Regions from separate parts of the Kocuria sp. NPDC057446 genome, predicted to be linked through region 3. Evidence: predicted binding sites of a transcription regulator. Region 3 holds the regulator's gene; each other region holds the start of a gene.
What was found. The regulator LexA, encoded in region 3, represses DNA repair genes until DNA is damaged. The targets are predictions, from matches to a motif close to TCGAACANNTGTTCGA.
Positions count from the first base shown of each region.

Region 1: ACFU0Y_RS13810 (DNA polymerase III subunit alpha) is a predicted target of LexA. The motif match lies at 3,291-3,306, and genes of this name have one in related genera.
Region 2: ACFU0Y_RS00630 (LexA family protein) is a predicted target of LexA. The motif match lies at 3,455-3,470, and genes of this name have one in related genera.

Region 1 is NZ_JBHVDI010000126.1:1,393-11,084, forward strand. It holds gene ACFU0Y_RS13810 (DNA polymerase III subunit alpha) at 1-3,282, opposite strand, end outside; gene ACFU0Y_RS13815 (LysR family transcriptional regulator) at 3,584-4,486, shown strand; gene ACFU0Y_RS13820 (tartrate dehydrogenase) at 4,614-5,711, shown strand; gene ACFU0Y_RS13825 (hypothetical protein) at 5,738-6,313, opposite strand; gene ACFU0Y_RS13830 (MOSC domain-containing protein) at 6,577-7,149, shown strand; gene ACFU0Y_RS13835 (TIGR03885 family FMN-dependent LLM class oxidoreductase) at 7,179-8,147, opposite strand; gene ACFU0Y_RS13840 (fumarylacetoacetate hydrolase family protein) at 8,284-9,123, opposite strand; gene ACFU0Y_RS13845 (DUF6504 family protein) at 9,207-9,530, opposite strand.
Region 2 is NZ_JBHVDI010000002.1:47,956-57,647, forward strand. It holds gene ACFU0Y_RS00605 (hypothetical protein) at 76-405, opposite strand; gene ACFU0Y_RS00610 (glutaredoxin domain-containing protein) at 485-748, opposite strand; gene ACFU0Y_RS00615 (hypothetical protein) at 767-964, shown strand; gene ACFU0Y_RS00620 (hypothetical protein) at 1,098-1,265, opposite strand; gene ACFU0Y_RS00625 (Y-family DNA polymerase) at 1,730-2,989, opposite strand; gene ACFU0Y_RS00630 (LexA family protein) at 3,004-3,444, opposite strand; gene ACFU0Y_RS00635 (hypothetical protein) at 3,573-4,676, opposite strand; gene ACFU0Y_RS00640 (hypothetical protein) at 4,947-5,162, opposite strand; gene ACFU0Y_RS00645 (hypothetical protein) at 5,412-5,825, shown strand; gene ACFU0Y_RS00650 (hypothetical protein) at 5,825-6,826, shown strand; gene ACFU0Y_RS00655 (hypothetical protein) at 6,823-7,416, shown strand; gene ACFU0Y_RS00660 (hypothetical protein) at 7,428-7,868, shown strand; gene ACFU0Y_RS00665 (hypothetical protein) at 7,924-8,508, opposite strand; gene ACFU0Y_RS00670 (transglycosylase SLT domain-containing protein) at 8,505-9,617, opposite strand; gene ACFU0Y_RS00675 (chromosome partitioning protein ParA) at 9,617-9,692, opposite strand, start outside.
Region 3 is NZ_JBHVDI010000035.1:8,737-18,428, reverse strand. It holds gene ACFU0Y_RS06600 (ATP-dependent DNA helicase) at 1-1,328, shown strand, start outside; gene lexA (transcriptional repressor LexA) at 1,452-2,219, opposite strand; gene ACFU0Y_RS06590 (LysM peptidoglycan-binding domain-containing protein) at 2,560-2,988, shown strand; gene ACFU0Y_RS06585 (histidinol-phosphate transaminase) at 3,050-4,153, shown strand; gene hisB (imidazoleglycerol-phosphate dehydratase HisB) at 4,298-4,927, shown strand; gene hisH (imidazole glycerol phosphate synthase subunit HisH) at 4,924-5,673, shown strand; gene ACFU0Y_RS06570 (hypothetical protein) at 5,670-5,831, shown strand; gene priA (bifunctional 1-(5-phosphoribosyl)-5-((5-phosphoribosylamino)methylideneamino)imidazole-4-carboxamide isomerase/phosphoribosylanthranilate isomerase PriA) at 5,908-6,660, shown strand; gene ACFU0Y_RS06560 (SseB family protein) at 6,657-7,511, shown strand; gene ACFU0Y_RS06555 (DUF1844 domain-containing protein) at 7,556-7,966, opposite strand; gene ACFU0Y_RS06550 (DUF503 domain-containing protein) at 8,084-8,380, shown strand; gene infC (translation initiation factor IF-3) at 8,716-9,692, shown strand, end outside.

The DNA.
Region 1 (9,692 bases), on a different contig from region 3:
CCCCCGCACCAGCAGCATCCGCGTGCCGAACAGGTGCTGTCCCGAACGGGCCTGGGCGTCGGAGAAGAAGGCGCAGTCCACCGTGCCCGTGCCGTCGTCGAGGCTGACGAAGACCACCCGCCGGCCGCTGCGCAGGGGAGGTGTCATGGTCGAGACCCGCACCCCCGCCACGAGCACCTCGGACCGGTTGCGCAGCTCCAGCAACCGCTCCGCCGGCGTGACCCCGAGCTCGCGGAGCAGGGGCGCCCAGCTCTCCAGCAGGTGCGCCGAGACGTCCACCGCGAGCAGGTCCAGCTCGGTGCGGACCTTCTCGGCCCGGGTCGGCTCGGGACGCTCCGCGGGCAGGGCGCGCAGCTCGAGGTCCCCGAGCGGGAGGGCCAGCTGCCCCTGGACCTCCCCGGCCGGCCGGGCGGGACGGCTGCTGTCCGCCCGGGCCCGCAGGGCGTGCACCAGGTCGGCGCGGGAGGCGGCGCCGCCGGAGCGGCGCAGCAGGCCGTCGAAGGCCCCGACGGCGGCGAGGCGCTCGAGGGTCCGCCGGGCCGGGTGGGCCCGCTGCCGCAGGTCGGCGAGCGAGGCGTAGGGCTGACCGGCCACGATCCGGCGGACCTCGGCCTGCGAGACCCCGTGGATCCCGGTGAGGGCCAGGCGCACGCCCAGGCGCTCGGAGTCGTCGTCGAGCCGTTCCACGCGGTAGTGCTCGTCGGAGCGGTTGACGTCCACGGGCAGGACGGGGATGCCCATCCGCCGCGCCTCCCCCACCAGCAGGCGCTTGGGGTACATCCCGGGGTCGTGCTCCCACAGCCCCGCGAGGAACGCCTCCGGGTGGTGGGCCTTCAACCACGCGGACTGGTAGGTGGGCACCGCGAACGCCGCGCCGTGGGCCTTGCAGAAGCCGAACGAGCCGAACGCCGCCAGGGTCGCCCAGACCCGGTCCACGACGTCCAGCGGGTAGTCCCGCGCGCGGGCCTGCTCCCGGAAGAACTCCTCCACCTCGAGCTGGCGCTCGGAGCCCAGCCGGCGGCGCAGCTCGTCGGCCCGGGCGAGGCCGCAGCCGGTGAAGGTGTCGAGGATCCGCAGGACCTGCTCGTGGAAGACGGTCACTCCGTGGGTCTCGGCGAGGATCGGGTCGAGGGCCGGGTGGATCGAGACGGGCGCGGACCAGCCGTGGCGGTGCTCCAGGTAGGGGCGGACCATGTCCGAGTGCATGGGGCCGGGGCGGAACAGGGAGATGTCCACGATGAGGTCCCGGACGCTCGTGGGCGCCATCTTGCCGATGAGTTCGCGCTGGCCCGGGGACTCGATCTGGAAGCAGCCCAGGGTGTGGGTGGAGCGGATGAGCTCGAAGGTCCTCTCGTCGTCCACGGGGATCGCCTCGAGGTCCAGGCGGGGCCGGCCGGGGTGGGCGCGGGCCACCTCGTCGACGGCGTGGGCCAGCGCCGACTGCATCCGCACGCCGAGGATGTCGAGCTTGAGCATGCCCATCGGGTCCATGTCGTGCTTGTCGAACTGGCTCATGGGCATCCCCGTCCCGCTGGACTGCACCGGAGTGCGGTCCAGGAGGCTCAGATCCCCCAGGATCACCCCGCACGGGTGCATGGAGATGTGCCGGGGCAGCCGGTCCAGGCGCTCGGTGAGGTCCACGAGGAGGTCGAGCTGCTTCTCCTGGGCGACCTGCTCGGCGAACTCCCGCAGCTCCGGCTGGCGGGCGATGGTCTCCCGCAGCGCCGAGGCCGGCAGGTGCCAGAGCTGCTTGGCGGCACCGTCCACGGTCTCGGGGTCGATGCCGAGCGCCAGCCCGGCGTCCCGGACCGCGCCGCGGGCCCGGTAGGCGTTCTGCATGCTCATGAGGCTCACCCGCTCGGGGCCGAAGCGCTCGAAGATCCGTCGGTAGACGCGGTGGCGCTCGGCCGACTCGACGTCGATGTCGATGTCCGGGAGGGTCGAGCGGTCGTTGGAGAGGAAGCGCTCGAACAGCAGCTCGTGCTCGAGCGGGTCCACCTGGGAGACGTCGAGCAGATAGTTGACGAGCGAGGACACCCCCGAGCCGCGGGCGGCGTGCCGGACCCCCATCTCCCCGATCATCGCGGAGACCTCGGCCACCGTGAGGAAGTAGGACGCGAAGCCGAGGTCCTCGATCACCCCCAGCTCCTGCGCCAGCCGGTCCCGCACGGCCCGCGTGGCGCGGCGACCCGGGTAGCGGCGCCCCAGCCCCGCCTCGCACCGGGCCCGCAGCTCCGCGGGCGCCGGCCGGTCCAGCCCCAGCACGGAGGCCTCGGGCACCACCGGGCGCCCCCAGCCGCAGTCGGCGACCGGGTCCAGCCGGCACCGGTCGGCCACCCGCCGGGTGCCCGCCAGCAGGGCCTCGGCGCCGGCGGCGCCGAGGTCCGCGGCCCGGGCGATCTCCGCGGCGAGCGCGCGCATCTGCGGGGCGGACTTGAGCCAGCCCTGGCCGTTGGGCTGCAGCGGTTCCGGGACCGTCGCCCGCCGGGCGTCCCCGGGCCGTCCGGCGCCTCCTCCCCTGCCGCTTCCTCGGCCGCCTCCTCGGCCGCCGGGCGCGTGGCCGGTGCGCGCGCCGAGGGTCTCGAGCGGGGTGAGGGCGCGAGCGGCGTCGAGGACGTCGGCGGTGGCGGCCTCGGCGGGGGTGGCGTAGCGCACCGCGTTGGTCAGCACGGGCGTGAGCCCCGCTTCGAGGGCGGCCCGCAGCATCCGGGCCGCGTGGGAGGTGCTGCACGCCGTGCCGGGGGCGGCGAGGTGGGAGACCACCTCCACGGCGAGCGCCGGCGCGGGCAGCAGGGAGCGCCACCGGTCCAGGGCGGCGCGCCCGGTGCGGTAGCGGCGGGCCGCGAGCTCCTGTCCGACGTCGGACGCGGGTCCGAGCAGCACGGTCAGGACCGGGTCCTCGTGCCGGGGCGAGCGTGCGGAGGCCGCGATCTCGGCGGCGGTCGCCCCGGGCCGACCCTCCGTGGCGTGGGCGGTGGAGACGAGCCGGCACAGGGCGGCGTAGCCCGCCCCGTCGGTGCCGCCGGCCGCCAGGACCACCACGCGGCCGAGGGCACGCTCGCGCCCGGGGGTCAGCAGGGCGAGGTCGACCCCCAGGACGGGGTCGATGCCGTGCTCCCGGCACGCGCCGAGGTGCTTGACCGCACCGTAGAGCCCGTCCCGGTCCGTGCAGGCGAGCACCTCTGCGCCGTCCGCCGCGGCGGCGGCCACCAGGGCGGCGGGCCGGCTCACCCCGAAGTGGGCGCTGAAGGCGGTGGCGACGTGCAGGTGCGGAAAGCTCACACCCCCATTCGAATACGTGTTCGAACATTAAGTCAATTGCAAACCGCCGAGCGCCTCGCACCGGCCTGTCCCTGCGCTGCGGCCCGGTGCGCTGCCTGGTGGTCACCGCACCGAAGGGGCCGGCGGCCGGACGGGCCGGAGAGGTCCGGGCGCTTCTGTGGCATGTTGTGTCCTGCACCACCGACAGGATCGACGGGAACGGCGCTCCGGGAGCGGTCGGTCGCCGCGCGGGCGCGGTCCCACGGCAGGACGGGACGGCCGGCCCGGTGGTCCCGCGGTCCGGACGCAGGAGGAGACGACGATGGACGTCCGGCAGCTGACGTACTTCCTGGCCGTGGTGGACCACGGCGGGTTCACCCGGGCGGCGGAGCAGCTGCTCATCGCCCAGCCCTCGCTGTCACAGACGATCAAGGGCCTCGAGCGTGAACTGGGGGTGCCGCTGTTCCACCGGATCGGCCGGCGGGTGGTGCTCAGCGAGGCCGGTCAGGAGCTGGTGGGCCCGGCCCGGGCGGTGGTCCGGGACCTGGAGGCCGCCCGGGCCGCCGTCGATGATCTGCGCGGGGTGCGCAGCGGCCGCCTGGACGTGGTGGCCATGCCCTCCCCCGGCGTCGAACCGCTGACCTCGATGATCTCCGCGTACACCCGGGCCCACCCGGCGGTGACGGTCAGCGTGGGCGCCGCCTTCACCCCCGAGGAGGTGGCCGAGGCCGTGCGCACCGGGAGCGCCGAGATCGGGGTCCTGGGCTCGGAGCGCCCGTTCCGCTCCGCCGAGGTCGAGGTGGGCCACCTGCAGCAGCACCCGCTGGTGCTGATCGTGAACCCGCAGGCGGACACCTTCGGCGACGGCGCGGCCGTCGGGCGGGAGGACCTGGCCGGGCACCGGGTGGTGGTCTCCCAGCGGGGCTCGCTGATGCGGCGACTGGTCGACGACGCCCTGGCCGGCGGGGTGCCGGTCGAGATCGCCGCCGAGGTCGCCCACCGCACCTCGGTGCTGCCCCTGGTCCTGGCCGGGGTCGGGCACGCGGTGATGCCCTCGTCCTGGACCCCGATGGCACAGCAGCTGGGGCTGCGCGTCGTGCGGATCGAGCCGGTGACCGTGCTGCACGTGGCCGTGCTCAGCCGCCCCGCGCACCGGACCCCGGCCGCCCGCGCGTTCCTGGCCGTCGCCGCGCGGCACGCGGTGGACCGCTCCCCCATCCCATAGGGATCACCTCTTCAGGGCATGCGAACTGGGTCTTGGACCTTGTCGAGGCTCAGGCGCTCTACTGGAACCTGACACCGCGATGCGATGCGGACAACGGGCAAGAGCACTCGAGAAGGAGAGCACCACCATGGCCGAGCACCAGGTCTTCAGGATCGCCTCGATCCCCGCCGACGGCGTGGGCCAGGAGGTCGTCGCCGCCGGCCGGACGGTCCTGGACGCGATGGCCGAGCAGTCGGGCGGGGCGTTCTCCTTCGAGTGGACCGAGTTCCCCTGGGGCAGCGCGTACTACGCCGAGCACGGGGTGATGATGCCCGCCGACGGGCTGAGGACCCTCGAGGACTTCGACGCCATCTTCTTCGGCGCCGTGGGCTGGGAGAACGTCCCCGACCACGTGAGCCTGTGGGGCCTGCGGCTGAACATCACCCAGAACTTCGACCAGTGGGCCAACATCCGCCCCGTGCGCTTCCTCCCCGGGGTGGCCTCGCCGCTGCGCACGGCCGATGACACCGAGCTGGACTGGGTCGTGGTCCGGGAGAACAGCGAGGGCGAGTACGCCGGTCTCGGCGGGCGCAACCTCGCCGGGCGCGGGCCCGGCAACGAGGTCGCGATCCAGTCCTCGCTGTTCACCGAGAAGGGCTGCGAGCGGATCATCCGCTTCGCCTTCGACCTCGCCCGGACCCGCACGGTCCGGAAGGTCTCCAGCGTGACCAAGTCCAACGCCCAGCAGTACGGCATGGTGCTGTGGGACGAGGTCTTCGCCCGGGTCGCCGCCGACTACCCCGACGTGGCCACGGAGTCCGTGCTGGTGGACGCGATGAGCGCCAAGTTCGTCCTGCACCCCGAGGAGCTCTCGGTGGTGGTGGCCTCCAACCTCAACGCCGACATCCTCTCCGACCTCGGCTCCGCGCTGGCCGGCAGCCTCGGCCTGGCTGCCAGCGCGAACCTGAACCCGGAGCGCCGGTTCCCGTCCATGTTCGAGCCCGTCCACGGCTCGGCCCCCGACATCGCCGGGCAGGGCATCGCCAACCCGATCGGCACCATCGCCAGCGCCGCCCTGATGCTCGAGCACTTCGGCCTGCACGACGAGGCGCGCCGCCTCGAGGCCGAGATCGAGGCCACCACCGCCGCAGGGCACCTCACCCGCGACATCGGCGGCACCGCCGGCACGAGCGAGGTCACCGAGGCGATCGTCGAGGCCCTGGCCACCTCGCTGACCTCCGCCTGAGCGTCCGGGCGTCCCGGGTGCGGCGGTCACCGGCCGGTGGCGCAGATGGCCCGCTCGATCAGGGCGGCGCTGCGGCGGTTGATCTCGTCCTCCACGAGCCGGCCGGGATCCTGGGGGTACCATCCCAGGTCGTCGCGCACCTCGGCCGCGACCTCGGACCCTCGGTCACTGGGGGCGATCCGGAAGGTCGCCAGCAGGGGCAGGGCCCGCCACCCGAACTCGGAGCCCGTCCCGCGCCGGCGGAAGGCGGCGTCCGAGCCCACCGGCACCTCCACGCAGCCCTCCGCGGAGCGGACCGCCGGAGCGAGGTCCTCGAACGCCGTGCGGATCCGCTCGAGGGTCTCTTCCGGGGGCAGCGGACACGTCCAGACACGGGTCGTGGTGATGCGGGGCCGCCTCGGTGGCCGGTGCCCCAGCCTGGGGACGACGAACCGCTGTCCGAGCACCAGCGCGACGACGACGAGCACCGCCGCACCCAGCGCCAGCTGCGCCACGGAGACCACACCCCGGAGGAGGAGCTGGACCAGCAGCAGGACGACGACCGCCGACCCTGCCGGCCCGGCCAGCCGGTCCCATCGCCGGGTGGAGCGTCTGGCGGACACACGGCCTCCCTCCTTGGCCCGGGCCGCGGTGCGCCGCGGCAGTCCTCCGTCGCCGCCATTCTGGCCCGTGCGCACCTCCGGGCACTAGATGTGCATCCGTAAAGGGGACAAGCTCGGGGCGCCTCGCCCACGCCACGGGGACGGGTGCTCCGGCGGAGGGGTCCGCACAACTCTCCGCCCCGCCTATGCTGGGGCCCGGCGGCAGCACGGGAGCGGTCCAGCGGCGCCGGAGCGGCGGCCGCGACGACGGAGGGACGTGGGACATGACGGGGACCCACCGGTACGACGTGGAGATCCTGCACCTGCTCGTGTCCCCCGCGCACGCCTACTTCGGGCGCGCCCGGGACGGCGCCGCGGACGTCCCCACCACCGACGCCGAGCGGGTCGAGCTGGTGGCCGGCAAGGGCGTGGTGGGCGACCGGTTCTTCGGCAAGGCCGCGCACATGGACGCCGCCGTCACCCTGCTCGCCGTCGAGGCGCTCGAGGCCATGGCGGCGGACCTGGGCACGGCGCCCTTCGACCCGCTCCTGACCCGGCGCAACGTGGTCCTCCGGGGCGCCCAGCTGGCCCCGCTGCTGGGCGAGGAGTTCGCGCTGGAGTCCCGGGGTGCTCTCGTGCGGCTGCTGGGCGGGCGGCCCGCCCATCCCTGCGCCTGGATGGACCGGGTCCTGGCGCCGGGCGCGCACGCCGCCATGCGGGGACGAGGGGGCCTGCGCTGCCGTCCGCTGTCCACCGGCGATCTGCACCGCGGGCCCGCCGTGCTGCACAGCCCCGTCCCGCTCGAGCCGGAACGGGCCGGCGCGGCCGTGCTGCGCCGCCCGTCCCGTTTGCCGTAGCGCGCTCACGGGGCGCCGGCGGTGCCGGGTCAGGCCTGGACCAGCTGGGGCAGCACCGTCTCCCCGAAGGCGTCGAGGAAGCGGCCCTGCTCCTGTCCCACGTGGTGCAGGTAGATCTCGTCGAAGCCGAGCTCGGCGTACTCGTGCAGCCACTGGGCGTGCCGGCCGAGGTCGGCGGAGACGTTGACCGCCCCGGCGATCTGCTCGTCGTCCACGTCCTCCTGGACCGCCTTGCGCAGATAGTCCTGGGGCGAGGCGAGCTCGGCCATGGTCACGGGGTCGAACACGTTGGTCCGCCACTGGTCGCGGGCGAACGCCCGGGCCTGGTCCGGGGACGGTGCCCAGCTCAGGTGCACCTGCAGTGCGGCCCTCCCGGTGCCGCCGGCCTCGCGCCAGGCGTCGAGCATCCGGCGCAGGTCCTCCAGGGGCTGCTGGACGGTGATGAACCCGTCGGCCACGGGGGCGAAGCGGCGGACCGTCGTCGGGGTGAGCGCGGCGACGAGCAGGGCGGGCGGGACCTCCGGCGGGTCCCAGACCCGGGCACGGTCGGCGTGGAACGGCTCGCGGCAGGAGACCTCCTCGCCCGCGTGCAGCCGGCGGACGACGTCGAAGGCGCCTTCGAGGAACTGCTGCCGCTGCTCCTTGGCCGGCCAGTCCGGGGCCACGGCCCGCTCGTTGAGCTTCTGCCCGCTGCCCAGGGCGGTCCAGATCCGGCCGGGGAACATGCGGGCGAGGGTGGCCGTGGCCTGGGCGGTGACCACGGGGTGGTAGCGCCGGCCGGGGGCGTGCACGAAGCCGAAGGGCAGGTCCGTGGTGGCCAGGGCGGCGCCCAGCCAGGACAGGGCGAACCCGGAGTGCCCCTGGTGCGGCGACCACGGCTCGAGGTGGTCCGAGCACATGGCGGCGCGGAAGCCGGCCTGCTGGGCGTGCCCGACGTCGCGCAGCAGCTGCTCGGGAGGGATCTGCTCGTGGGAGGCGTGGAAGCCGATCGTCGCCATGGGGTCCTCCGGTCGAAGGCGGGAACAGGACAGTGGATCCGGGACAGTGGAAGCGGGACAGTGAGCTCGAAATAGCGGACTCGGGACAGCGGGGACGAGGAGCGGGGAACGAGCGGGGCCGGGCACCGCGGCCCGCTCAGCCGCCCGCCGCCCGGAGGTCCTCGGCGGGGGTGCAGAGGTTGCGCAGCTCGCCGATGCCCTCGATCTCGGTGACGACCTCCTGGCCGTCGCGCAGCCAGATCCGGCGGGGCTTCTTGGCCAGGCCCACGCCGGCAGGGGTGCCGCAGGCCACGAGGTCCCCGGGCTCGAGCGTGAGGAACCGGCTGAGGTACTCGACCAGCTGCACGGCGGAGAAGATCATCCGGTCGGTGCCGGAGTCCTGGTGCCGCACGCCGTCCACGGTGCAGCGGATCGCCAGTCCCGCCTCGGGGTCCACCTCGTCCGAGGTCACCACCACGGGGCCCACCGGGGTGGTGCGGTCGAAGTTCTTGCCCTGGAACCACTCGGAGGTCCGGCCCTGCCAGTCCCGCACGGAGATGTCGTTCATGATCGTGTACCCGGCGATCGCGGCCCTCGCCTGGTCGAGGGTGGCGTGGCGCAGGGGGGCGCCGATCACCGCGGTGAGCTCGGCCTCCCAGTCGATCTTCTCGGACTCCTCCGGCATGGCGATGGGGTCGGTGGGGCCGATGAGCGCGGTGGCGTACTTCGCGAAGATGGTGGGGTGCTGCGGGATCTCCTGGCCGACCTCCTCCGCGTGGTCGTAGAAGTTCAGCCCGGCGCACAGGATCTTGCCCGGGCGCAGGACGGGGGTCGCCAGGTCCTCCGGGGCCGGCGCGGGGCCCGGCTCCCCCGGCAGCCGCAGGTCGCCCCCGGCGAGGAGAGCCCCCACGTCGGGGACGGGCAGGTAGGCGGTGCGCCCGTCCTCCTGCCGGAAGGCCTGGGTGCTGCCGTCGCGTCGCACGGTGCCGAGTCTCACGGGTGCTCCCTCACGTTCTGCGGTGCGGTCGGTCTCCACCGACGATCCTATGCACCCCCGTGGGCCCGTGCACGGCGGAGGAGCTACGCACAGCGCACCACCCGGATCCCCGAGGCGCTCGTGGCGGCGAGCAGCCGCCAGCGCCCGGTGTCGAGGGTGTGGACCAGCTCCAGGGTCAGCAGCTCGGAGCGGGCGTTCAGCTGGACCTGGACCCGCCACATCTGCTGGTCCACCGCCCCGATCCCGCGGTCCCGGGGCAGCCGCGCGTCCTCGGACCACCAGGCGCGGCGCTCGTACCAGCGCACGGGGTCGTGGGCCACCAGGTAGTTCCGTCCGCGCCAGCGCACGCCCACCGGCACCCCGTCCGTGTCGCAGTCCACGTCGACGCTCTCCGTCAGGAAACCCACGACGGCTCCTCTCTCCCTCGGCCCGGCGCCCGTCCCGCGGTGCGCCCTGTCCCCTGGAAGCTAGAACATCTGTACGACACGCTAACCCCGAGAGGAAGAAGAACGGAACAGGTGTTCGCCCATCATCCCTGATCAGAGCCCTTCGTTCACTTTTGTGACCAG
Region 2 (9,692 bases), on a different contig from region 3:
CTCCTTTGAGTGTTTGCCTCAGTTTAGTAAATGGAGGCGTTGAGTAAATGGAATGCATGGGTGTGTCGACGGGTCTCAGGCGGTGATGGAGAAGTACACGCGGTAGAGGTCGTCCCGGGCGCGACAGGCGGTGGTGGTGACCTCCACCAGGTGCTCCCCGTCGAGGTGGCCGGCGTTCAGGCACGCCTCGGTGGCGGCATCGGCGAGGCGCTGGGCCTTCCGCGCCAGCACCTCGAGGCGCTGGGCGTGGTGGGTGAGCCACTGGGTGCACTTCTCGTTGTCGGCAGCGGCTTGGGCTGCCGCGCGCAGCTTCTCGATCTCGGCCAGGACTTCCTGGGCGGCGCGGGCCGCTTCTTGGGCGGTCGCCCGGTGCTTGCTGGTTGGGTGTTCAGGCTGGATGGTCATGGCGTCCTCCTGGGGGGCGGGTGGACTTCGCGGGGTCCGGGCGTGGGGGGGGGGGCGCCGTGGATCTGCGGGCGACGGGTTAGGTCAGCTGGGTTCGCTGTCGCACCAGGGCGTGGAGCTTGTCCGGGCGCAGGCCGTGCCAGTGGTCGCAGACGGTGCCGTCGTCGTCGCGGACGACGGTCACGGGCACTCCCTGGTAGCCCAGGCCGCGGAGGAAGTCGGCGGCCGCGGGCAGGGAGGCGACATTGATCAGGCCGAAGGGGATGTCCTTGCGGTCCATGGCCTGGCCGGCGGCCTGGCAGTCCACACACCCGGGGAGGGTGTAGAGGGTGATGGTGGTCATGATGCCCTCCTGGGCTCAATGGAAGAGCAGTTCCTGGACGTAGAGGCTGTGCCCGGCGACCGCACCGTCGTCGTCGAGGACGGCAACGACTCCGGCGGTGCCGGCACCGGGAACACCGTGCGGGTAGAGCACGTGGGCGATGTCGAAGTAGTGAGGTCATCCTCGCCAACCGGTCTGACTTCGATACTTTTACCCTCATTTTACTCCATTACATGAATGGAGTAAATGGCGTTAATGGATGATTTCTAGGAATAGGTTTGGAACGATCGGGCGGACAAAAGCCCCCACCAACGAGCAGTCGGCTGGGAGCGTCAGCATCCGCGTGGACATCACGCGTAAGGGCGGCCGTCTAAGAACCCCTGCGGACGCGGAGTAGCTCGAATCCCTCGGAGATGGACACGAGCAGCTGCTCGCGGGCGGCAACGTAATCCTTGCCCTCCGCTTCAACCTCCTGGGTCGCCGTGGATTTGATCAAGCAGACGAGCTTCATGCTGGGCCCTTCTTCGTGCAGCGACATGCCCACCCTGCTAAAGCTTCAGCGGGGTGGGCATGCGTCAAAGCGCGCGGATGCCGGCTCACCCCACCCTGCTACTTCTCGTGGACCCCAGTGCTCAGAGAACGACTGAATCGTCGGAGCTTAGAGGGCTAAGCGGACACCCAAAGCTCTCATTTTCCCTGGACACCTCTACCCACTCACACCACCGAATCGGAGTATTAGCCTCAATTTACTCCAAACCATCCTTTTACCTCATCACAGTTGTAGGCCATCTCGACCGCCAGCAAGGTGCTGATAGTGATCGCGGTCCAGTCCGGGCTCGGAGGTTCCCGAGGCTTCCCTTGGGCAATCATTTTGGAGGCCCGCCAGGGCCGAGGAAATGTGCGGCAGCCATCGTCTGCCAACCCAGTCCCAAGGACGACTGTCGCTTCGATCGATTGGGGGAGTAGGTCAGTCCTCGTGCGGAGCAGCCAAGAAGCGCATGTTCAGGAGACGGTGCGGAGCTCGTTCCAGTCGGTGGTGTAGCGCGGGGAGAGATCGGCTTGGCGATTGGTCCAGGGGGCGGGGGAGTGGGCGCCGTGTCGGCCCAGGGCGAGGGTGCCGGTGCCGAAGCGGCGGTTGACCGCGTCGATGAGCTCCCCGATCGGTGCGGGTTGCTCGAGCACCCCGGGCAGCACGGGCACCGCCCCCTCGGTGGCGAGGTCCGTGCAGAGAATGCCGGCTCGCATGTACTGCATCCCGTGCATGAGCTTGGGCACCAATGCGGCCCGGGCCGCGGCCACCAGGGGAGTGGGCTCGTTCGTGGGCACAGCCAGCCGCACGTGCGCAGAGACATTGTGCGCGGGTCCGGGCCGGTGCGGGGAGGTGCTGGCGAAGACGGTGAGGCGCCCGGTGACCTCGCCTTCCTTGCGCAGGCGGCGGGAGGCTCGCTGGGCGAACTCGGCCACCGCCGCCCCGACGATCTCCGGATCCCAAATAGGATCCGGGAACGATCGGGAGACCAGGATCTGGACCTTGGTGGCCACCTCATCCTCGACCGGGATGGCGGGGAAGCCGTTGAGCTCGAGCACGGTGCGCATCTGCACCACGGAGAACTTGTGCCGGATGGCCACCGGGTCGGCATCACGCAGGTCGGCGATGGTCTCGATGCCCATCGACTCCAGCCGCTTGGCCAGCCGCCCCGCGATGCCCCAGACCTCGGTCACCGGCAGGGCCGCCATGAGCTTCTCCCAGTACCCCTCGGGGGCCTGGTCCCAGTGGACCACCCCACCGGTGACGGGCAGCTTCTTCGCGGTCTCAGTGGCGATCTTCGCCCGCGTCTTCGAACTGGCGATCCCAATGCTCACCGGCAACCCGACATTGCGGGCCACGGTGGCCTGCAGCCGGCGCGCCCACCGCACCTGCTCGGCCGCGGTGCCCTCCGGTGGGAGCAGGAAGCACTCGTCGATGGAGTACACCTCCTGCCCCATCGCGTGGCGGGCCAGCAGCAGCATCACCCGCTCGGACAGGTCCGCGTAGAGCTGGTAGTTGGAGGACCGCTTTTCCAGTCCCCACCGGGCGGCGTCGGCGCGCAGCTGGAACCAGGGATCCCCCATCTTGATCCCCAACACTTTGGCCTCAGCGCTGCGGGCGACGACGCAGCCGTCGTTGTTGGAGAGCACCACCAATGGCTTGCCGGCCAGGGAGGGCTCGAAGAGGGCCTCGCAGGAGGCGTAGAAGTTGTTCACGTCGACCAGGGCGATCACCGCAGACCACCGTCCTAGTGCAGCTTCCGCTGGTTGATGTGGCGGATGCCGTAGACCACGACACCCCAGATGTGCAGGGTCGACAGGGACGGGACCTCCACGTCGGGGTAGGCCGGGTTCTCCGGGTGCAGCACGACCCGGTCGGGGTGGACGTGGAGGGTCTTGATGGTGAAGTCCCCGTCCAGGACGGCGATCACCACGCTGCCGTCCTTGGGGGTCAGGGAGCGGTCCACGAGGACTTCGTCGCCGGAGTAGATCCCGATGCCTTCCATGGAGTCTCCGGTGACGCGGAAGAGGTAGGTGGAGGTCACGTCTCTGATCAGGACCTCGTTGAGGTCGATCCGGCCGTCGTCGAAGCTGTCCTGGGCAGGGGAGGGGAAGCCAGCCGGGACTCGGACCAGGACCGCAGAGACCAGCGCGGGGCGGTCAATGGTGAGCGGTACTGGGTGTCTCATGCCGCCAGGATAGAACACATATTCTAAAGCTCAGCCCATAAACACAATAGACCCGTACAAATATACGGTTTGGCTAGTGTTGATGGTGCGGATTCTCCCCCGCCGACCGGACACGCCAAGGGGCCCGGCTACGGAGCCGAGGCGACCGCATTAGCGGCTTGGTTCTGGCCGGCGGCGATCTGGGCGGCCCAGCGTTGCCGGAACGGCTGACGGGGGCCAGGGAAGGGGGATGACGCGGGGACGGTCGCGGCGGCCGCCGTGCGGGCGGCGTAGCGTTCGGTGGCCGCGCGTGCTGCCGCGCGGCGCTGGGCGGCCTCGGCGGCGACCCGCTGGTCGCGGGAGCGTAGGGGGGTGCCGTCCGGGTGGGTCCAGGTGCGCATCCGGGCGGCCAGCCAGGCTCCAGGGTTGTCGATGCCCTCCACGGTGAGGAAGCCGTAGCGGGTGCCCTGAGGGGTCCAGTCCAGGGCGGTGAGCACATCGGCGATGGTCCATTCGGCCTCGAAAAACGGGCGGCACACGCTGGTGACGTGGGCGGTGGTGAGCTGGCGCAGGACGATGGCCTCGTGCTGGAGCTCCAGGGCAGCCGCCCGCTGAGTTTCCTTCCGCGCCCGACGGGTCACCCGCTTCGTCAAAGGCTCTGTCGTTGCATGACGGGGCCACAGCGGGGCTGTACGACGGCTCAGGGCGGCGACCACCTCGCGCCGCTGCGCGGCGCGCTTTCGGCTGGGTCGCGGCGTAGCCGCGTCCTTCGGGGAAAGCTTTTCGCGCGCGTGCGGGGAAAAACTCTCCCACTTCGTGGGGACCGGGGTGTCAGTTAATTCCACAGGCTCCGGCGCCAGCTGAGGGGTGTTGTGGATGAGGGCGTAGACGGGGGCCTCGCCCTGGATGCGGCCGGTGGAGCGCGGGGTGCGCCCCGCGCTGCGGCCGGTGGCCACCACGGCCAGCAGCCCGCAGTCGCGCAGGTGGCGGATCACCCGCGCCACGGTGGAGCGGGAGCGATCGATCTTGTTGGCCACCCAGTCCCAGGTCGTGCGCCAGGTGCGCGAGGCGGGGTCCTGCTGGCGGCAGATGATCTCCACCACGGCCAGCAGGTTCGCCCGGGCATCGGCACGGATCAACTCCAGGCTGGGGTGCTCCAACACGGCCCGCCGCCAGGCGGCAACGTGCTTGGCGAGCTGGCAGCCCTTGGGCACAGCCCGCAGCACGACGGCCTTGGACTGCTCGTGCTCCACCCGCACCCGCCGGCGGCGTGAGGGGAACTCCCCAGCGGCCTCGAGGGCAGCGTCAGGGGCGGAATGTGACCGAAAATCGGCGTGACTGAGTGAAGAGGGGTCCATTTGCGGACGCGCCTCAGGTACACTAGGGGACACAACAGTCCCCTGGTATTGGATTCATGACAGGTTCCGATTCAGTTAGCTGTTGGAACGGCTGTCGCGAGTTTGGCGACCTGAGACAGCCGAATGACTTCGACGGCCCGCCCTGCCAGGCGGGTCGTCAGTCGTTTAAGCGGAATTAGCCAGCGGTAGGCGCGGCTCCTCCCTGTTGTCGAGCTTGTTGGACCTTCCAGCGTCGCGGTCGATCAAGGCGCCGATGTATTCGGCCATGCTGAGCCCCGCCTGATGCGATGCTTCGATCGCCGCGCGGTGTTGTTCTGGAGACACACGCGCCATCAGAGCCACCTTGTGGCCCTGCAACTTCGGCTGCTGGTACTCGGTCATGGGTCGATCATGGCATATCGACACTGCTACCGATAGCGGTATCAGGTGTGTCTCGGTGATTTTTCATCCCTCCGGTACACGAGGCAAGCAGCGATGGCCTGAATCATCTACGGCCGGGCGCAAAGTGCCGCGCGGCATGCATCCACCCTAATACATGTTGAACATGTTCAACATAAACATGTTCAAGTTCCGGGTAGCCTGGAGGGCATGTCTTGGCTAGGGGGAACTGTTTCCCGTTCCGACTCCGATGTGCTGGCTGAGCTGCCGGACCATCTCACCTGGGAGGGTCTTCATCTGGAGGTGCAGCGTCGGCACGGCAAGCCCATCCACATCGAGCCGGCCCCGGCGTGGTTGGGTCAGGACGTCACGGGGTTGTGGTTGGAGAAGGCTGAGCGGTCCTGGATTTTCCATGCTGCCGGAGAGAGCGAGCTGCTGCGCCGGCACGTGATCCTGCACGAGTACGGACACATCCTCCTCATGCACGGTGGGTGCGAGCTGACGCTGGGGAACGCCTTCGCCCACATCGGGGGCTCCCGGCGGATCAAGACCCTTCTCGGGCGTTCCTCGACCTGGACGGCCCAGGAGATCGCGGCAGAGAACGCCGCCACGAGGTTGGCCGCCCGACTGATCCAGCAGGTGGATCCTCTGCTCGAGGCCTTCTGATGAGCCTCGGAGCGGTGTTGAGTCTGCTCAAGGCCGTGGCGTTCCTCTTCGCCGCCGTGGCAGTGGTCGTTCGTCTGCCACGAGTGGCGCGACGACGCCGAGTGGACTTCGTGTGGGTGGGCACGGCGTTGGCAGCGCTGGCCTTCTCGGCCAACGGGGTCATGGTGCCCGAACGGAGCGTGGATGCGTGGCTGGGCGGGGAGAACCTCTTCCACCTGGTGCGCAACCTGCTCGCGCTCAGCGCCGTATGGTGCCTGCGGGCGGCCCTCGTCCAGTCCCTGCAACGCAGGGACTGGAGCCGGTCGCGGACATTGCGGGAGGCCGCCATAGGTAGCGCCTTGCTGCTGGGGCTGACGGCAGCGTTCTTCTCGATCGACCGGGGCCCGACCTCGGGAGCGTTCATTCCGGACCACCTTGCCCAGGGCGGCACCCTGGTCTACACGCTGCTCATCATGGTGATGGGAGCCTGGAACGCCGCCGATGTTGCCCGTGTCGCCTTCCGGGAACTCACCCTGCGCCAGCATGGGCACGACCGCCTGCTGTGGCCGGGGCTGCTCGGCCTGGGTGTGGGAGGTTCTCTGCTCGTGCTCGGCTGCACGCTCGAGGCCGGCTACGCAGTCCTCGGGTATTCAGGCACGTGGGATGCTGTAGCTGTGGCCCTGCGGGCCTCGTTCGGCCCGGTCTTCCTGCCCGGGGCCGTGCTGGTGTGCTTGGCCGTGGCGTGGCTGGGTCTCTACGCCCAAGGCCGGCGCCTGAAGATGGGTCTGCGCATGGACATCCTGAGGATCGCCCCGGTGTGGGCCCAACTCGGCGCGGACCGGTGGAGCCCTGGTGGACGCCCTCCGGGCTGGTCCAGCGCTCTGTCGGCTGATCCCCAGAAGGTTCTTTACAGTGCCGTCATTGCCGTCGAAGACGCCCTGCGGGCCGAAAACGCGGGCCTGTCGGAAAAGCAACGGTGTGCCCTGCAGGCCGCCGAGAGGAGATTTGAACTCACATCATGAGCACCTCGATAGTCGTCCCCCGCTGGGAGAGAACCGCCACGGAAGCCTTCCAGCCTCCGGTGCTGCTGGCGGCACTGCTCATCGCGCTGCCCTGGGGGGCGAACCCATCTGCGGCCTCGCTGTGGTGGGGAATCAGCGCGGCCCTGATCGTGTGCGGGGTTCCGCTGGCCGTGGTCCTCATGCTGGTGCGCCGAGGGGTGCTCACCGACCACCACGTGAGCGTGAAGGAGCACCGCCGACCGGTGATGGCCGGGGTGCTGGTGCTGGTCCTCAGCTACCTCGCGGCGGCGATCCTGCTGCAGGGACCGATCGAGATCGTGGCGCTGCTCGTGGCCACGTTCCTGGCCGGGCTGGTGATCGCTGTGGTGAGTCCGTGGTGGAAGATCTCCGGGCACGGCATGATGATGGGCGGAACTATTGTTGCCCTGACAACATCCTGGGGTGTTGTCGGGCTGCTGTTTGTTCCGGTGGGCCTGGCGGTGTGCTGGAGCCGCATCCGACTCCAGGACCACACCGGTCCGCAGGTGATTTCAGGCTTCATCTACGGGCTGGCCTTCCTGGGCAGCATCTACGCCTGGATCGTGCCATGAGGAGAAACCACGTGGGGGACGCCAACCGGGAACGCTCAGCCCAGATCTTGGCCGACAAGATCAACCTGCTGTTGGATACCCTGCGCACCGAAGCCGGCCAGCCCTACGACTTCACCACGATCCAGCAAGGCCTCAAAGACCGCGGCGTGGCCATCTCACGGACGAAATGGCATTACCTGAAAACAGCCGACATCCGGGTGCGTCCCGACGAGAAACTGCTCCGGGAGCTGGGGGAAGTGTTCGGGGTGGACCCGAGATACCTCGTGCAGGAAGATGGGCCGCTCCCTCGGCAGGTTGAGCAAGAACTCCACACGGTCCGCGCCCTCCGGCGAGCCGAGGTCCGCAACTTCGCCGCCCGGGCCCTCGGTCAGATCGATCCTGAAGGGCTTCAGGCGATCCTGGACGTCATCGAGAAGAAGGAAAGTTCCTCTCAGGACGACTCCACACAGTAGGTAAGGGAGGCTGGCCCCGCCACAACGGCAGGGCCGGCCTCCTTCGTTCATCTACCTACTCGGCGTCACCCATGTCGCGGGACTGATGGCCGACGACTTCCCATTGGCCGTCGTGCTCCTCGAGGTAGAGGGTGACCTGCCGACGACCCGTTTCGTGGACGGTGGCCCCGTCGCGGGTATTCCAGGTCCATTCCACGGTGTAGGCGCGGATGGCCTTGTCCAGAGCGACGTCCTGATTGACGTCGCCGTGGACGGGGACGATGGTGGGTGCGCTGTACCCCTGGTGCTCAGCGGCCGCGAGCCACGGGGCACCTGCTGCGTTGCGTTCGGGCTCGACCTGATGCGCGGCCCAGTCGGCGGACATCAGCGGCTTGGCCCGGACCGCGGCAGCGGTCTCGGTGCGATCGGTGGCGGTGTCCCACAAGTGGAGCATCAGGGCGGCGACCTCGGCAGTGGAATCCACGTCGGTGCGGTCAGCGTCGTCCGGGGTGGCGAAAGTTCCCTCGCCCAGCTGTGGCGGCACGGTAGAGACAGTGGCTTCTGGGGAACTTTGCCGGGCCTTGCTGGGCGAGTCACAGGCGGCAAGCGGCAACGCGCACAGCAGCAGTGCTGCGGCGAGGCTGAGTGGATGGCGCATCATCTCGGCCACGCACCTTTCTCTTTGAGGATGGGCTCGGGGTCGAGGTTGTGCCCTTGGTAGGGGAAGACGAGGTCGGGGGCGCCGGGCTTGTAGATCTCAAAGTGCAGGTGGGTGGCCATGCCGAAGCGTCCGTGGTTGCCCTCGATGCCAATGATGTCCCCGCGTTTGAGCTTCTGGCCCTTGGTCACGTCCCAGGAGTGCAGGTGACAGAACGCGAAGCCGAAGTCGGGGTCAGACCCGTCCTCTTTGGCGATAACGCAGCCATCGGCGGCGTTGAACCCGGTGATTCGCAGGCTGGTGGGGGCAACGACGACTCCGCCGCTGCCGTTGCCGGCCCCGGGGGTGGCGATGTCCACGCCCACGTGCTGGTTGGCCCAGGACGGGACACCGGCCAGGGCGCGGCCGCCGTAACCGGAGGTGAAGACACCGCCGGGCAGCGGGGTCGTCCACTGCCCGTCACCGAGGTCGCCGTCCCAGGCCCTCGCACCGGTAGGAGCCTTGCAGCCGGCGGAGAAAGTGCCCTGGGCGCCGTCGAGGATTTTCTCGATGTACTGCTGGGTCTCCGGGTAGGGCGGGACGCCGTGGTGCTCCTGCACCGCACCGGGTCCGGCGTTGTAGGCGGCCAGGGTCAGGCGCACGAGCTCGTCCGGATCATCCCCGGCGATGGGCTGAACTTGGCTTTTCAGAGCTGCCATGTAGCGGCCCAGGGCAGCGATGGCATCTTCGGGATCGAAGGGGTTGCCGCCGCGACCGTAGGTGTCCCAGGTCGCGGGCATGAACTGGGCCAGGCCCTGGGCGCCGACGGGACTGGTGGTGTCCGGATTCCACCCGGATTCCTGCGCCAGTTGTGCGGCGAGCAGACTGGTCGGCAGTTCGGCTTGTCTGGCGGCCGCGTCCACGAGCGGCCCCCAGCCATTGGGAACGGACACCACATTGGCCTTCTCGTTGGTGCCGACGGCGGTGGCCGTGCAGCTGGTGGACAGGCCCGCGGCGTCTTCATCCTCGGCCAGGGTGGCCACGAGCATGGTCAAAGCCATGGTCATGCCCACCGGCAGTCCAAGGAGCAGCAGGGCCGCGCCGCCGAGGGTTCGGGGGCGGGGTCCGGCCATCAGAATCCTTGTGAGACCAGGGCTGCGGCGTGCAGCCAGGCCCGTCGGGTGGCGGGGCGCAGTTGTCGGTGGTGG
Region 3 (9,692 bases):
CCCTGCTCGCCATCAACGCCTTCGAGGGCATCACGGTGCTGCCCGAGCACGACGTCGTGGTCATCGACGAGGCCCACGAGCTCCAGGACCGGGTGACGGGCGCCGTCACCGGGCAGCTCTCCGCGGCCTTGGTGCGTTCGGCCGCGGCGTCCGCGCGCAAGCACACCTCCGCGAGCCCCGACGCACTCACCGTGGGGGCCGCAAACCTCGAGGCCGCCCTGGCGGGTGCTCCCGCCGAGCTGCTGCACCGCGGTCTCGACGACGCCCAGTCGGCGGCGGTGGCCCAGATCCGGGACGCCGCCCGCACCGTGATGACCGAGTCCAAGGCCGGCCCCGGGGAGAAGGACGGGGACGCCGGCCGGCAGATGGCACGCTCCCGAGTGAGCGACGTCCTCGACCTGGCCGAGCGGATCCTCGCCGCCGAGGAGCACCGCGAGGTGCTGTGGATCTCCCGGCAGGGCGGCTGGGAGCCCGGCCGCGGCTACGTGCCCGCGGAGGACACCGACCCGGCCACCCTGCACGTGGCGCCGCTCAGCGTGGCCGGCACCCTGCGGGAGGGCCTCTTCGACGGGCGCACCGTGGTCCTCACCTCGGCCACCCTGTCCGTCGGCTCGTCCTTCGACTCCGCCGCCGGGGCCCTGGGCCTGCGGGGCGAGGGCGCCCCGCGCTGGGAGGGCGTCGACGTCGGCAGTCCCTTCGACTACCCGAAGCAGGGCATCCTCTACCTCGCCAAGCACCTGGAGAAGCCCGGCCGCCGGCTCACGGAGGCCCAGCTGGACGAGATGCTGGCCCTGCTGGAGGCCTCCCGGGGCGGCGCCCTGGGGCTCTTCTCCTCGCGCCGGGCGGCGGAGGAGGCGGCCGAGGCGCTGCGCGAGCGCACCGACCTGCCGATCCTGTGCCAGGGGGAGTCCTCGCTCGCGGGCCTCGTCCAGGAGTTCACCGACGACCCGTCCACGAGCCTGTTCGGCACGATGAGCCTGTGGCAGGGCGTCGACGTCCCGGGGGCCTCGTGCCGGCTCGTGATGATCGACCGGATCCCCTTCCCGCGCCCGGACGACCCGCTGGCGAGCGCCCGCAGCCGCGCCGCGGAACGGGCCGGCGGCAACGGGTTCATGGCCGTGTCCGCGACGCACGCGGCCGTGCGGCTCGCCCAGGGGGCCGGGCGGCTCATCCGCGCGGGCGGTGACCGGGGCGTCGTGGCGATCCTGGACTCCCGGATCGCGACCGCCCGCTACGGCGGGTTCCTCCGGGACTCCCTGCCGCCGCTGTGGACCACCACGGACCGCTCGGTGGTGCTCGGGGCCCTGCAGCGGCTCTCCGTGGGCTGAGCACGCCCGGCGGACGCCCGGGGTCCCTCCGGACCGTGCAGGGCCCGCACGGGGTCCGGACAGCAGCGGGACCGGACGGCAGCGGGCCCCCGCCGGCGGCGGGGGCCCGGGGCGTGCGGCGGCTCAGAGGCTGCGGAGCACCGAGACGACCTTGCCCATCACGGTGGCGTGGTCGCCGAGGATCGGCTCGTAGCGCGTGTTCTGCGGCAGCAGCCAGGTGTGGCCGTCCCGCTGGCGGAAGGTCTTGACCGTGGCCTCGTCGTCGAGCAGGGCCGCCACGATGTCCCCGTTGTCGGCGGCGCTCTGCCGGCGCACCACCACCCAGTCGCCGTCGCAGATGGCGGCGTCGATCATCGAGTCGCCCTTGACGCGCAGCATGAACAGCTCGCCGTGCCCGACCAGCTGGCGCGGCAGCGCCAGGACGTCCTCGACGGCCTGCTCGGCCGTGATCGGCCCGCCGGCGGCGATGTGGCCGACCAGGGGCACCATGGTCACGTCCGCCGAGGTGGACAGCTCGGCCACGGCGGCGGGACCGGCGGGGCGGTCGCCCGGGGCCGCCTCCTCGGGCGACGGCCCGGCGGACTCCGCCCCGGCGGTGCCGCGCAGCTGCAGGGGGGTGAGCACCTCCATGGCCCGCGGGCGCTTGGGGTCGCGGCGCAGATAGCCCAGCTTCTCGAGCTGGGAGAGCTGGTGGGTGACGCTCGAGAGCGAGGCCAGTCCCACCAGGTCCCCGATCTCCCGCATGGACGGCGGATAGCCGTGCTCGGCGATGGAGCGCTGGATGGCCTCGAGGATGGTGCGCTGGCGCACACTGAGCCCGCGGCTGCGCGAGCGCGCCCCGGGGCGGGCGCCCCGGGTGCGGGGCTCCTCGGGGGTGGGGGGCTGGGCCATGGGAGCGTCGTCCTTTCCCGTCCGGCTGCCGGTGCGGCCGGTCTGCGCGGTCCCGGTTCCGATGTCGGACCCGGGTGGTTCGATAGGTCCCGGTCGGCAGGCGCAGAGATACGCAGCGCGCGCCGGCCCGAGGCCCGAACCTGCCCTCAGCCTAGGCGACACGCCGTGTGTCTTCAAACATATGTACTACCCGGTGTCGACAGCATTCGCAGACACGTGCTAGACATGGGTTATCGGTATTCGAAAGTATGTTCGATCGAATGGAGGCCCGCAGGGGCCCTCGACCGGACCGGAGTTCGAGATCGCCCGCTCCGTGCGGGAACGTCAAGGAGTTCATGTCATGAGTGCCAGTGCCACCCTCAGTGCCGTCGTCGCCCGCCGCCGCGAGTCCGCCGGTCCCGCCCGGCCCCCCGGCCGCGCGCTGCGGCGGGCGCGCCCCGTGCGCTCCGCCGACCGCACCCCGCTGACCCTGACCCGTCGCGGCCGCCTCGTGTTCCTGGGGCTGCCCGTCCTCGCCGGCTCGGCCGCCCTCGTCGTGCTGGCCGTGATCTTCCTCGTCCCCTCCACCGCCACGGCCACGAGCGAGCCCGTGCCGGGATCCGGGACCGAGCAGACCACCGTGTTCCCCGGGCAGAGCCTGTGGGGGATCGCCGTGGCGGCCGACCCGGACCGGGACCCGCGGGAGGTCATGGACGAGATCGTGGAGCTCAACGACCTGGACAGCTCGGTGCTCGTGGCCGGCCAGCTCCTCGAGGTCCCCGCCGCCTGAGCCGCCCGACCCGAGGACCCCGTCGGCCCGGAGTGTGCCGGCGGAGCACTAAACTGTCCGGGTGACGCAGAACCTGGACCGACTCAACGCCCTCCCGCTCCGTGACGACCTGCGCGGCAGGGCGCCGTACGGCGCCCCGCAACTGGACGTCGCCGTGGCGCTCAACACCAACGAGAACACCCATCCGGTCCCGGAGGACGTGCACGCGGCGATCGTCCGGGAGGTCACCGAGGCGGCCCGGACCCTCAACCGGTACCCGGACCGGGAGTTCACCGCCCTGCGCGAGGAGCTCGCCGCGTACCTGGGCCACGGGCTCGGGCCCGCCCACCTCTGGGCGGCCAACGGCTCCAACGAGATACTGCAGCAGATCCTCCAGGCCTTCGGCGGCCCCGGCCGCACGCTGCTCACCTTCGTCCCCACCTACTCGATGTACCCGCTGCTGGCCTCCGGGACGCACACGGGATTCGTCGCCGGAGAGCGCGCGGCGGACTTCGGTCTCTCCGCCGAGTCCGCGGCCGAGCAGGTGCGCCGGCACCGCCCGGACGTCGTCTTCCTGTGCTCGCCCAACAACCCGACCGGAACGGCGCTGGGCGCGGACGTGGTCACCGCCGTGTACGAGGCGGGGGAGGAGTTCCGGACGGTGGTCGTGGTCGACGAGGCGTACGCCGAGTTCTCGCACGGCGGCACCCCCACCGCGCTCACCCTGCTCGAGGACCGGCCCCGGCTGATCGTCTCCCGCACCATGAGCAAGGCCTTCGCGCTCGCCGGAGCCCGGCTGGGCTACTTCGCGGCGGCGCCCGAGGTCGCCGATGCCGTGCGCCTCGTCCGGCTGCCCTACCACCTCTCGGCCGTCACCCAGGCCACGGCGCTGGCGGCCCTGCGCCACTCGGAGTCGCTGCTGGCCAACGTGGAGGACATCAAGATGCAGCGGGACCGGATCGTCGACGAGCTCGAGCGGCTCGGGCTCGAGCCCGCCGAGTCGGACTCGAACTTCGTCTTCTTCGGCGGCATGGACGACTCCCGGGCCGTGTGGGAGTCGCTGCTCGAGCACGGGGTGCTCGTCCGGGACGTCGGGATCCCCGGCCACCTGCGCGTCACCGCCGGCACCGAGGAGGAGACCACCGCGTTCCTGGCGAGCATGGAGCGGATCGTCTCCGACGGCTGAGGCCCCCGGGCCGGGGTGGCCCCCGTCCCGGATAGCATGGAGGCAGACCACCACCACCGGGCCCGGGGCACCGCCGTGCGTCCCGGCCCGGACCACCCGCGGCCCGCCGACGGCCGTGCCGCGCCCGCGAGGAGTTCCCACCGAATGAGCGACCAGACCACCACCGGCACCCGTGCGCCCCGCCGCGCCGCCCTCGAGCGGCGCACGAGCGAGTCCACGGTGTCCGTCGAGATCGACCTCGACGGCACCGGCGAGAACGACATCGACACCTCGGTGCCGTTCTACGACCACATGCTGACCGCGCTGTCGAAGCACTCGCTGATCGACATGCGGATCCGGGCGACCGGGGACACCCACATCGACGTCCACCACACCGTCGAGGACACCGCGATCGTCCTCGGGGACGCCCTGCGCCAGGCGCTGGGCGAGAAGGCCGGGATCCGCCGCTTCGGCGAGGCCACCGTCCCGCTGGACGAGGCCCTGGCCAACGCCGTGGTCGACATCTCCGGCCGGCCCTACGTGGTGCACTCCGGCGAGCCGGAGGGCCAGCAGTACCACCTCATCGGCGGGCACTTCACCGGCTCCATGGTCCAGCACGTCTTCGAGTCCCTGGCCTACCACGCCGGGATCTGCCTGCACGTCACGCTGCTGGCCGGCCGGGACCCCCACCACATCGCCGAGGCCCAGTTCAAGGCCCTCGCCCGCGCGCTGCGCCAGGCCGTGGAGCCCGATCCCCGGGTCCACGGGATCCCGTCCACGAAGGGGGCCCTGTGAGCACCGACGGCACCGACCGGCCCACCGTCACGGTCCTCGACTACGGCGCCGGCAACGTGCGCTCGGCCGTGCGCGCCCTCGAGGCCGCCGGCGCGGACGTGGTGCTCAGCGCCGACCCCGAGGCGGTGCTGGGCGCCGACGGCCTCGTGGTCCCCGGCGTCGGCGCGTTCGCCGCCGTCATGGACGGTCTGCGCTCCGTGGACGGTCTGCGGCTGATCGGCCGCCGGCTCGCCGGGGGGCGTCCCGTGCTGGGCATCTGCGTGGGCCTGCAGGTCCTCTTCGACTCCGGGGTCGAGCACGGCCAGGAGACCGAGGGCATGGGCGAGTGGCCCGGCGTCGTCGAACGACTGAAGGCCGACGTCGTCCCGCACATGGGCTGGAACACGGTCGAGCCGCCCGAGGGCAGCGTCCTGTTCCGGGGCATCGAGGACCAGCGCTTCTACTTCGTGCACTCCTACGGGGTGCAGGAGTGGGACTTCCCGCAGAGCATCCAGAGGATGCGGCCGCCGCAGGTCACCTGGTCCGACCACGGCGGGCGCTTCATCGCCGCCGTGGAGAACGGGGCCCTGTGCGCCACGCAGTTCCACCCGGAGAAGTCCTCCGAGGCCGGCATCCAGCTGCTGCGCAACTGGCTCGGCACCCTGCCGCGCACGGGACGCCTCGACCACCTCAAGGCCGGCGACCCGCTGGGCGGCAACGCCCTGGCCGGCCGGCCGACCCTGGAGAACCAGGACGGCGCCGCGTGAGCTACGCCGTCGTCGTCATGGTGTTCGGGGCGTTCGTCGCCGGGGGCGCCATCTCGTTCCACCAGCAGCGCAAGCCGCTGTGGACGGTCGTCCTACTGGCCGCCGTCGCGGCGGCCCTCGTCGGCTACGGCTGGTACGCCTGGTTCCAGGGCCGCTGAGCCCCGGGCCGACCCCGAACGCCCGCACGTCCGCCCCCGAGCACCCGAGCACCCGAGCACCGAGAGAAGAGAACCCATGTCCCTGAGCGAGACCCCCCGCCTCCAGCTGCTGCCCGCCGTCGACGTCGCGGACGGCCAGGCCGTGCGCCTGGTCCAGGGCGAGGCCGGCTCCGAGACCGGCTACGGCGACCCGCTCGAGGCCGCCCTCGCGTGGCAGGAGGCCGGCGCCGAGTGGATCCACCTCGTGGACCTCGACGCCGCCTTCGGCCGCGGCGACAACATCGACGTGCTGCGCCGCGTCGCGGCCGAGCTCGAGCTGAAGGTCGAGATGTCCGGCGGCATCCGCGACGACGCCTCCCTCGAGCGGGCGCTGTCCCTGGACCCCGCCCGGATCAACCTGGGCACCGCGGCCCTCGAGAACCCCGAGTGGACGCAGAAGGTCATCGCCGAGCACGGCGACGTCATCGCGGTGGGCCTCGACGTGCGGGGCACCGTCCTCGCCGCCCGCGGCTGGACCGAGGAGGGCGGGGACCTGTGGGAGGTCTTGGACCGCCTCGAGGAGCACGGCTGCGCCCGGTACGTGGTCACCGACGTCACCAAGGACGGCACCCTCAAGGGCCCCAACCTGGAGCTGCTGCAGGAGGTCGCGACCCGCACCGACAAGCCCGTGGTCGCCTCCGGGGGCATCTCCTCCCTCGACGACCTCGCGGCCCTGCGCACCCTCGTGTCCTCCGGCGTCGAGGGCGCGATCGTGGGCAAGGCCCTCTACGCGGGCCGGTTCACCCTCGAGGAGGCCCTCGACGTGGCGGGCCGGCCGGGAGCGCGGTGACGCAGCGGCCCCTGCCGGGGCACATCGCCGCCCAGCTCGCGGGCGCCGGCGGCACGGAGGACACCGGCGGCCAGGCCTGGGCCGGACGCAACCTCGGCGAGGGCACCAGCCACACCCACCGCTTCCCCGACGACGACGGCGCCGCCGCCCCGGCCGTGCTCCGGGCCCTCCGGGAGCTGCGTGCCGGGACGGGGGACGAGGCCGCCGTGGTCGCCGCGCTCGCCGGGACCCGGGTGTTCGTGCCGGTCGTGGCGGAGGTCTCGGCCTCGACCGTGACCGAGGCCGGTCTCGTGGCCGACAAGGAGGCCGACATGGCGCTCGTGTCCCTGCGGGCCGCGGACGGCCGGCAGGTGCTGCCGGCGTTCACCTCCACCGCGGCGCTCGCCGCCTGGCACGCCGGGGCGCGGCCGGTGGCCACCGACGTCCGCCGGGCGGCCGTGGCGGCCGTCAAGGACGGCACCCCGCTGCTGGTCCTGGACCCCGGCACGGACCTGCCGTTCGTCGTGCGCCGCCCGGCCCTGTGGGCGCTGGCCCAGGGGAGGCCCTGGACGCCCTCCTACCGCAGCCCGGCGGTCGAGGCGGCCGTCCTGCGCTGCGCCGAGGACCTGCCCGGGGTGCTCGCGGTGGGCACGGCCCCCGGGGACGGGGTGGCCGTGCGCGCCGCGGACGGAACGGTCGTCCGGGGCGGCGGGGCCGGCCCCGAGCTGGCCGTGGTGCTCTCCCTGCGGCCCGGTCTCGACCGGGCGCGGCTGGACGACGTGGTCGCCCGCTTCCAGGCGCGGCTGGGCGTGGAGCCGGCCCTCGCCGAGGACGTGGACTCGATGCAGCTGCGCCTCACGACGGCGGGCTGACCCGGGAACCCCGGATCAGCCCGCGACGACGGCGCCGAGCGGCCTCAGCTGACCGGGCCGGTGAACCGCTCGCCGGGGCCCTGACCGGGGGCGTCCGGGAAGTGCGAGGCCTCCCGGAACGCGAGCTGCAGGGTGCGCAGGCCGTCGCGCAGCGGAGCGGCGTGCTGGGAACCGATCTCCGGGGCCGCGGCGGTGACGAAGCCGGCCAGGGCGGTGATGAGCTTGCGCGCCTCGTCCAGGTCCTTGAGCTCCTCGGCGTCCTCGCCGGCGGCCAGGCCGCACTTCACGGCGGCGGCGCTCATGAGGTGCACGGCCGCGGTGGTGATGACCTCGATGGCGGGGACCTCCGCGATGTCGCGCATCTGCTCGTCGACGGCGCTGACCGTCTCCTGCGGGATCTCCTGGCCGGGCCGTGCGGCGTCGTCGTCGAAGCGGAAGGTGTTCTCGGAAGTCATGGCCCAACTCTGCCACACCGCCGTCCGCGGTCCGGACCGTCCGGCCGGACCGATGGGGCGGCGCCGGGACTATCCTGCAGAGGAGGCCGGGGCCGGCCGGAAGGAGGCGGAGACGCCGTGTGGATCGGGTGGATCGAGTTCGACGTGCTCCTCGGGGACGTCCACTCCCTCAAGGGCAAGCGCTCCGTGGTGCGCCCCCTGGTCGCGGAGCTGCGCCGCCGCTTCCCGGTGACCGCCGCGGAGGTCGGCCACCTCGAGCTCCACCGCCGGGCCCTCGTGGGCACCGCCGTGGTCGCGGCGGACGCCGCCCGCCTCGTCGAGGTCCTGGACGAGGTCGAGCGCTTCGTCGCCGCCCGGCCGGAGACGGAGCTGCTCTCCGCCCGCCGCGCCCTGCACAGCACCGAGGACGAGTGAGACCCGCGCGACCGACGGTTCCCTAACCCGCGGCCCATGGGCTAGACTGGCGGGCAGTGTGCAAGTGGAGGAGACTCCCACCCGCGCCGGCCACGGTCCCCGAGCCTCTCGGACGACCGGCCCACGGCCGCCGGGTCCGCGACGACATCGTCCGCACGACGGCTCGGCCGGGTCCTCCCGCGTCCGCTCCGTCACGCAGCGCGTTACCCCCGGGTGCCGCACCGATGAGCCTCCGCTTGCCGACCGCAGCGGGGGCTTTTGTCGTTGCGGACCGGACCGAACCATGAGGTCCCCGGAAACCTCCGGGCGACCACGCAGAACATCAGGAGCACGGCATTAGCGATCCACGTATCAATGACAGAATCCGAGTCCCCGAAGTCCGTCTCGTCGGACCCGCAGGCGAGCAGGTCGGCATCGTCCGCGTCGAGGACGCACTGAGGCTGGCCCGCGAATCGGATCTCGATCTGGTCGAGGTGGCGCCCAACGCCAAGCCGCCGGTGGCCAAGCTCATGGACTTCGGCAAGTACAAGTACGAGGCCGCGGTCAAGGCCCGGGAGTCGCGGAAGAACCAGACGAACACGGTCCTCAAGGAGGTCCGGTTCCGGCTCAAGATCGACACCCACGACTACGAGACCAAGGTCGGCCACGCCAAGCGGTTCCTCGGGGCCGGCGACAAGGTGAAGGCCATGATCCAGTTCCGCGGTCGCGAGCAGCAGCGCCCCGAGATGGGCGTCCGCCTGCTCGAGCGCTTCGCGAACGACGTCGCGGAGGTCGGCGCGGTCGAGTCGAGCCCCCGGGTCGACGGCCGCAACATGGTGATGGTCGTGGGCCCGCTGAAGAACAAGGCCGAGGCCAAGGCCGAGGCGCGCCGCCAGAAGCAGCGCGACGAGGCGAAGGCCGAGAACGAGCGCAAGGCGAAGGACAAGATCGACACGTCCTCCGCCGCGCCCGTGACCCAGACGATCGGGGACGCGTTCCCGGCCGAGCTGCGCGAGCGGGCCGGGCAGGCCGAGGAGCCGGTGCAGCAGTCGGCCCCGGAGCCCCAGGTCCAGGAGCCGGCCCCGGAGCCCCAGGTCCAGGAGCCGGCACCGGCCCCGCAGGCCCCGGAGTCGGCGCAGCCCGCCGCCCCCGAGCCGGAGGTCGTCGAGCCGGAGGTCGCCGAGGCGCCCGTCGTCGAGCCCGAGGTCGTCGAGGTCCCGGCGCCGAAGGCGGCCCCGAAGCCGCCGGCACCGAAGGCACCGGCACCGAAGGCTCCGGCACCCCGGCCGGCGGCCGCGGCGCCCAAGGCTCCCCGGCCCGGCCCCAAGCCGGG